One region of the Streptomyces sp. NPDC025784 genome, then DNA from elsewhere that is predicted to be linked to it. Evidence: riboswitches for the same ligand, from Rfam matches in the RefSeq annotation. Region 1 holds a riboswitch; the other holds the start of a gene.
What was found. A riboswitch is a leader RNA that binds a small molecule or an ion and turns the genes downstream of it on or off. The one in region 1 is predicted to bind guanidine.
Positions count from the first base shown of each region.

Region 1 (3,772 bases):
GTACCTGGTTCGTCGCGAGATGGCTGATGTCCACCCCGGCTTCGGCCATCTTCCGCCTCAGGTACCGACGGCTCCCCGGTGTGGGCCGGCCGCCGCACCACCGGACGGCGTCGTCGATGTGCCGTGTCTCGCGCGCCGCCTCCTCCAACAGCTCGCGGGTGTATCTGGTGCCCATACCCCTCCCCTTCCGGACGCACGTTCGCCGCCTCGTACGGAGTAACGAACCGACGCCCGTCCCGTCACGCGGGAAACGCGGAGCGGCTCGCGCCGACGGGGCGGGGCGAGCCGCTGCGGGAGGGGTGGGGGCTCAGATGCCGAGGTCCTTGATGATCTTCGCCACGTGGCCCGTCGCCTTGACGTTGTACAGGGCCCGCTCGACCTTGCCCTCCTCGTCGACGATCACGGTGGAGCGGATGACGCCGACGACCGTCTTGCCGTAGAGCTTCTTCTCGCCGAAGGCGCCGTAGGCCTCCAGGACGGTCTTGTCGGGGTCGCCGACCAGGGTGACCTTGAGGGACTCCTTCTCGCGGAACTTGGCGAGCTTCTCGGGCTTGTCGGGGGAGATGCCGATGACGTCGTATCCGGCGCCCGCCAGCAGGTCGAGGTTGTCCGTGAAGTCGCAGGCCTGCTTGGTGCAGCCGGGGGTCAGGGCGGCCGGGTAGAAGTACACGATGACCTTGCGGCCCTTGTGGGCGGAGAGGGAGACCTCGTTGCCGTCGGCGTCGGGCAGGCTGAAGTCGGGGGCGGTGTCGCCGGGCTGGAGTCGCTCGCTCATCGGTACCTCACGTGGCCGGGAGATGGTTTACGGACCTATGGGTGACGAGCGTAATGGGGGTGCCGAGGGGTGCGCGGCTGCCCGAGCTGACAGACTGTCGAAAGCAGGGAGTCAGAACACGACCACGGAGGCAGCGCGGTGTCGGATACGTCGAGAACGTCGGATACCAGGACTCCGGCGGAGATCGAGGCGGACATCAAGCGCCGCCGCGAAACGCTCGCCGAGACCCTCGACGAGATCGGCGTGCGCGTGCACCCGAAGACGATCGTGGGTGACGCGAAGGCCAAGGTCGCCTCGCACATCGACCACACGCTCGGCCGCGCCTACGTCGGTGTCAATCGCGTCGTCAGCGATGTGAAGGGCCAGCTGGTCACCGAGGAGGGCGCGCCCCGTCTGGAGCGCATCGTGCCGGTGGCCCTGGTCGTGGTCGGTGTCGTCGGGCTGCTCGCCGTCGGTTCCCGGCGCCGCAGGCGCTGATCCGCCGGCGTCCGGGGGTGGGGCGGGTGCGGCCCGTCCCGGGGGTGCCGGGTGGTTTCCGCGGGGCGAGGATCGACCCACTCGCGTGCGGAAGCGGCCGGGACAGGTAGGTTCGGTGCGTGAGCGCCAATCGGGATAAGCACAGCACCCATCACGACAAGTTGCCCATCCGCATGCTGCACGACCGTGTGCTGGTGCGGCAGGACGCCGCGGAGGGCGAGCGCCGGTCCGGCGGCGGCATCCTGATCCCCGCGACGGCGGCGGTCGGCCGCCGTCTGGCCTGGGCCGAGGTCGTCGCCGTCGGGCAGAACGTCCGGACGGTCGAGCCGGGCGACCGCGTTCTGTACGACCCGGAGGACCGTGCCGAGGTCGAGGTGCGCGGGATCGCCTACGTGCTGATGCGCGAGCGGGATCTGCACGCCGTCGCCGCGGACCGTTTCGAGGGCTCCGAGGACTCGACCGGCTTGTACTTGTAGGTGTACGTCTGCCGAAGGGGCTGGTGACCATGGTCACCAGCCCCTTTTGCCTGGGTTTTGCTACCGTGGAGGAACCCGACGAGACGCGCCGTACCGGGATCGCAAAGACGACGCACCCCCTGTCGTCCGATTCTCGGAGGTGCCGTCATGGCCTGGGTTCTGCTCGTCGTCGCCGGTCTGCTGGAGGTGGGCTGGTCGATCGGGATGAAGTACACCGACGGTTTCACCCGGCTGTGGCCGAGCCTGGCCACGGGTGCCGGGATCGTCGCGAGCATGCTTCTTCTCTCGTACGCCGCGAGGTCCTTGCCCATCGGTACCGCCTACGGCGTCTGGGTCGGGATCGGCGCCGCCGGGGCGGCGGTGCTCGGCATGGTCGTGCTCGGCGAGCCGGTGACCGCCGCCCGGATCTTCTTCGTGTGTCTGCTGCTGGTCGCCGTGGTGGGTCTCAAGGCGACCTCGGGCCACTGACGGGTCCGGTCGGCGGCCCGGCCACGGCCCCACCCGGCCGTCGACCGGCCTGGCCACCGACCGGGCCGAGGGCCTAGGAGCGGCGGTGCGGGGCCCGCCCGAACGGGTTGGTGCCGGCGATCGTCCCGTTCGTGCTGCCGTCGGTCGTGCCGCCGTCCGTCGACCCTCCGGTGCTGGTGCCGTCGGTGGTGCCCCCGTCGGTGGTCCCGCCGTCCGACGTGCCACCGTCGATCGTGCCGCCGTCCGTGGTGCCGCCGTCCGTCTGGCCCTCGGTCTGCCCCTGGCTCTGGCCCTGGTCCTGGCCCTGGTCCTGCCCCTCGGTCTGTCCCTCGACCTGTCCTTGGCTCTGGCCCTGGTCCTGGCCCTGGATGTCCTGGCCGTCCGACGTGCCGCCGTCGTCGTCCTGGCCGCCGATGGTGTCCGGCGTACTGGGTTCGGTCGTCGGGGTCTGCGTCTGCTCGGCGCCGGGCTGGAGCTGGAGGTCGAAGTCCGCCACCGGGGTGCCGCGGAGCGCGGTGCGGGTGAACTGCGCCCAGATCCGGGCCGGGTAGGCGCCGCCGTTGATGCGGTTCTCGCCGAGGGCGCCGTACAGCGGCTTGTGGGCGCCGGTGTCGGGATCCTGGCCCATCACGGACACCACGGTGGCGAGGTCCGGGGTGTAGCCCGCGAACCAGGCGGCCTGGTCCTCCTCGGCGGTGCCGGTCTTGCCGGCCGCGGGTCGGCCCGCGGCCTGCGCGGCGGTGCCGGTGCCGCCCTGGACGACGCTGCGCAGGACGGAGGTGGTGGTGTCCGCCGCTTCGCGGCTCACCGCCTGGTGGGTTTCGTGGCTCGGCAGGTCCACGACCTCCGCGCCGTCCTTGGTGATCTTTGCGACGAGCGTGTACGTGCCGCGCCTGCCGTGGTTGGCGAGGGTGGCGTAGGCCTCCGCCATGTCGAGGACGCTGGCGGTGGCCGGGCCGAGCGCGATGGAGGGGGAGGCGGTCAGGTCGGGGGTGTTCGAGGGGATGCCGAGGGACACGGCCGTCTTCTCGACCTCGTCCGGGCCGACGTCGACGGCCATCTGCGCGTACACCGAGTTCACGGAGCGGTCGGTGGCGGTGCGCACGGTGATGTCGCCGTACGAGTAGCCGTCCTCGTTCTCGGGGGCGTACGCGGCGCCGCTCCAGCCCTGTACGGGGCGTTTGTTGGTGCCGTCGTAGACGGTGTTCGGGTTGATCATGCGGCCGTCGCGGGTCGTCGAGTGGTTCTCGACGGCGGAGGTGAACACGAACGGCTTGAAGGTGGAGCCGACCTGGTAGTCGCGGCGGGTCGCGTTGTTCACGTACTGCTTGGTGTAGTCGATGCCGCCGTACATGGCGACGACCTTGCCGTTGGAGGGGTCGATGGCGACGCCGCCCGCGCGGACGTAGGTGTCGGTCTTGCGGTTCTTCTTGTCGAGCTTGTCCATCACCTGGTCGTCGACGGCCTTCACGAAGGCGTCCTGCTTGGGCTTCTGCAGTGTGGTGGTGATGCGGTAGCCGCCGGCGGCGAGGGTGTCCTCGTCGATGATCTTGTTGCTGGTGAGGTACTCCTTGAC
Region 1 is NZ_JBVHMN010000001.1:1,241,734-1,245,505, reverse strand. It holds gene ACZ4IF_RS05405 (HNH endonuclease) at 1-175, opposite strand, end outside; gene bcp (thioredoxin-dependent thiol peroxidase) at 308-775, opposite strand; gene ACZ4IF_RS05395 (DUF3618 domain-containing protein) at 914-1,252, shown strand; gene ACZ4IF_RS05390 (GroES family chaperonin) at 1,426-1,728, shown strand; guanidine-III (ykkC-III) riboswitch at 1,780-1,845, shown strand; gene ACZ4IF_RS05385 (DMT family transporter) at 1,876-2,196, shown strand; gene ACZ4IF_RS05380 (transglycosylase domain-containing protein) at 2,270-3,772, opposite strand, start outside.

Region 2 (3,772 bases), on a different contig from region 1:
GTTGCGGGTGCCCCGGAGCGCGCCGACCGTGCCCCACAGGGACGGACTGGTCAGCGGCTCGGGCACCGTGTGGATGAGGAACATGGTGGTGCCGTACATCAGCATCAGATCGCCGGTGTTCTGCGCGCCCACGCTCAGCGCCTCGGCCCAGGCGTCGATGGTCCCGGTGGTGACGGGGATGCCGGCGGGCAGGCCGGTCTCCCGGGCGGCCCGGACGGTGAGCGTGCCGGCCGCCTCGCCGGACCAGCGCAGTGGAGGCAGCTCGATGCCCGGCGCCACTTCGGCGGCCCAGGGGGCGTACCAGTCGCAGGCGAGCGTGTCGTAGAGCGGGGTGCACTGGCTCGCGGAGTGGTGGTCGAGGACGTAGTTCCCCGTGAGGTTCCTGACCAGCCAGGAACTCGGCATGTACAGGCGTCGGGCCCGGGCGTAGAGCTCGGGTTCCTCGTCGGCGATCCAGGCGATCTTCGGCCCCGCCGCCTGGGTGGAGAGGGCGGATCCACCGCGGCGGATGATCGCCTCCGCGCCGAGCCGTTCCTCGATGCGCCGGATCTGGCGGACGGAGCGCGTGTCCACTCCGTAGAGCACGGCGGGGCGCAGCGGGGCGTCGTGCTCGTCGGTCAGCAGGACGCAGGGCCCCATGCCGCTGACCCCGACGGCGACCACGCCGGTGTCTCCGGGTGCGGTCAGCTCCCGGGCGAGTTCGGTGAACTCGCGCCACCACACCGCAGGGTCCATCTCGAAACGACCGGGACCGGGTCTCGTGGGGGTGTGTTCCCGGACGGCGGAGCGGATCAGGGCACCGTCGAGGCCGACGAGGACGCCTTTGCTGCTCGACGTACCGATGTCCACACCCATGACTGCGTCGCGAGGCATGACGGGCACTCAGACGTCGCGGCAGATGACGAAGGCGGGGAACGGGTGCCGGCCGGGCCGGTCGCCGACCTCGTCGATCGCCGCCCTGATGTCGCGGAGCCGGCCCGGGGCCATCTCCAACGGCGGCTCGTCGGGCTGGTAGGTGGTCCGGATCGGGTAGTCCACGCCGGGCTCGCGCGTCATCTCGACGTGGCACCCGAGCACATGGGTCACCGGACGGCCGTCCGCGAACTCGATGAGGCGGTCGACGGTCCGCGTGAAGGCCGGCCAGTCCGCCACGTACAGCCGGCCGGGGTAGACCGTGTCGCCGGTCAGCAGGAATCCCGTCCAGGGGTCGTAGTAGGTGACCGCCGCCTCGTGGTGCCCCGGCGTGGAGAAGCACTCCAGCACGCGGCCCCCGAGGTCGATCCGTGCCACCCGGTCGGGATCCTCGTGGAACCCGAAGTAGTCCCATGCGGTGTCGAGTCGGGCTCCCACGACCTGGGTGTCCGGGCGGTCCGTGAACTGCGCGTCCGCGGCGATGTGGTCGCCGTGCGGATGGGTGTGCAGTACGAGCAGCCCGTACCCGGCGAGCGGATGCCGGCGGAGCCGGTCGGCGATCAGACCGTCGACGACGCGGCGCAGCGGGAAGTACTCCGCGGACGCGGTGGCCCCGGTGTCCAGCAGCACCGCCCGCTCGCGTCCGAAGAGCAGGAACATGAACGGCGCCTCGTAGTTGATCGCCATGTTCTGCCGGAGGATGAAGGTGTCCTCGTCGTACGCATGGACCTGGATGTCGGGATCCGTGTTGTGCTTCGCCGACGGTGATCCGTGGTTCCACTCGACGTCCAGCGGGCGGGACCCGTGCACCGCGGGTGCCGGGCCGGACGAGCGCTTGTCTGCGTCCACGACGCCTCCCCTCGTGCGTCGTCTTTGCGGACCGGGTACGGCGCACTTCTCGTCCGGGGCGGACACCGGCGCGCCGCCGCCCGGAAACTAACACGGACCGCGAAGTCCCGCATGCGCGCGGTGAACGACACCGGCGCGATGTCGTCCGAGGGCGACGACCGGCACGGGCGCGCGGGATCGGTGACCGGCCCAGCCACGGTCGGGCGCGAGCACAGCGGCCGACCGCGCCACCGTCACGCACGCACGACCGGCCACGCCACCATCACGTACGTACCCCCGCCCGCCCCGTCTCCTCGTCGCCCTCCTGCGGCACGGCGTATCCGGGGACTGAGGGCCAACGCACGGTCAGCACCACCGACTCCTCCTCGGCGACCCAGGAGTGGTCCACTCCCCGGCCCCATACGACGTAGTCGCCCTGCTCCGCCAGCACGACGCTGCGACCGGGCAGCTCGACGCGGAAGCGGCCGCTGATGAGGACCTGGAGAGCCGTGCGTGTCTCTCCCCGCACCCACTGCTCGCGCCGCTCGCCGCGTGGGTGGACGCCCCACTTGATCTCCACGGCCTCGCTCCGGCGGGGATCGCCGGACTCCTTGAAATGCCCGAGCAGCCAGCCCCGGTCCAGAGCCGCGTCCTTGCCGGCGTTGCCCACGTACACGCTGTCGTCCATGCGCCCGAAGCTAACACCCGCCCCGCACCGCGCGGCCCGCAGCGCGATCGGCTCAGGGCGACGGCACCGGACTCGGTGACCTGGCCGGACGGAAACGGCGTCACGCGTCGCCGGTGCCTGGCCCCGTCGGCGTGGAGGGACGTCCGGCGCTGCTCTCGCGGACCACCAGGCGGTGACCGGCCGTCAGCGTGGCCGGACGGTTGACCGGTTCGTCCGACATCCGGTCGAGCAGTGCCGCCACGGCCATGCGGGCGATCTCCCGCTTGTCCGGCGAGACGGTGGTGAGTGAGGGCACCGCGTAGCGGGACTCCTCCAGGTCGTCGAAGCCGACGACGGCGATGTCGTGCGGGACTTCGACGTGCCGCTCGTGGGCGACGCGCAGTGCGCCCGACGCGAGGAGGTCGGAGAAGCAGAAGACCGCGTCCGGACGGTGGTCCAGGTCGAGCAGGCGGCTCATCGCCTCGGCGCCCTCGGCCCGTCCGAAACTGCGCACCGGGGGCGCGAGGCGGGGGTCGTAGGGGACGCCGGCCGCATGGAGGGCGGTGAAGTAGCCGTGCATGCGCTGGGCGGAGGTGGCGAACGGCGGGTCGGTCTGATGTCCGATCACGGCGATCCGCCGACGGCCGAGTGCCAGCAGGTGCTCGGTGGCCTCGCGCGCCGCCGCGGCATTGTCGATCAGGACGTGATCGGCGGCGATGTCGTACGAGCGCTCGCCCAGCAGGACGAGGGGCACGGTCTGTTCGAGAGCCGCCAGCCGTGCCTGGTCGAGTCGGAGGGGGCTGAGCAGGACGCCGTCGATCAGCGAGTCGGTGAGTCCGCTGGCGATGCGCAGTTCTTCCTCGGGGTCGCCGCCGGTGTCCTCGATGAGCACCGTGTAGCCGTGTTCCTTGGCCGCCATGACCACTTCGGCGGCGAGTTCCGCGAAGTAGGGGGCGACGAGTTCGGGGAAGGCCAGGGCGATGATGCCGCTGCGGCCGGTGCGCAGGTGGCGCGCGGAGGCGTGCGGACGGTAGTCCAGTTCCGCGATCGCCCGCTCGACGCGCAGCCGGGTCGGCTCGGCGACCTTCGCGGCACCCCGCACCACGTTCGACACCGTCTTGATGGACACACCCGCGCGCGCGGCGACGTCCTTCATGCGTGCTCCGGCCACGTCCCCGCCCTCTGTGCCGCCCTCCATGGTTCCGGTGTCACCTTACCCCCTGATTCCAACGTTGGAACAGAAGAACTCGACGGAGCGCTCCGGACACCCGCCCAGCCACGGCAGCCAATTCACCAGTGTCTACGCAACCTATTGACGACCGCAGCCGAACTAAGTACAACGTTGGAAACTTCTCGGGCCGATCC
Region 2 is NZ_JBVHMN010000026.1:3,205-6,976, forward strand. It holds gene ACZ4IF_RS39445 (FGGY-family carbohydrate kinase) at 1-873, opposite strand, end outside; gene ACZ4IF_RS39450 (MBL fold metallo-hydrolase) at 883-1,761, opposite strand; guanidine-III (ykkC-III) riboswitch at 1,774-1,841, opposite strand; gene ACZ4IF_RS39455 (cupin domain-containing protein) at 2,024-2,428, opposite strand; gene ACZ4IF_RS39460 (LacI family DNA-binding transcriptional regulator) at 2,529-3,605, opposite strand.
Region 2: it holds a riboswitch for guanidine, as region 1 does, so the genes downstream of both, ACZ4IF_RS39450 (MBL fold metallo-hydrolase) here and ACZ4IF_RS05385 (DMT family transporter) in region 1, are expected to answer to the same signal.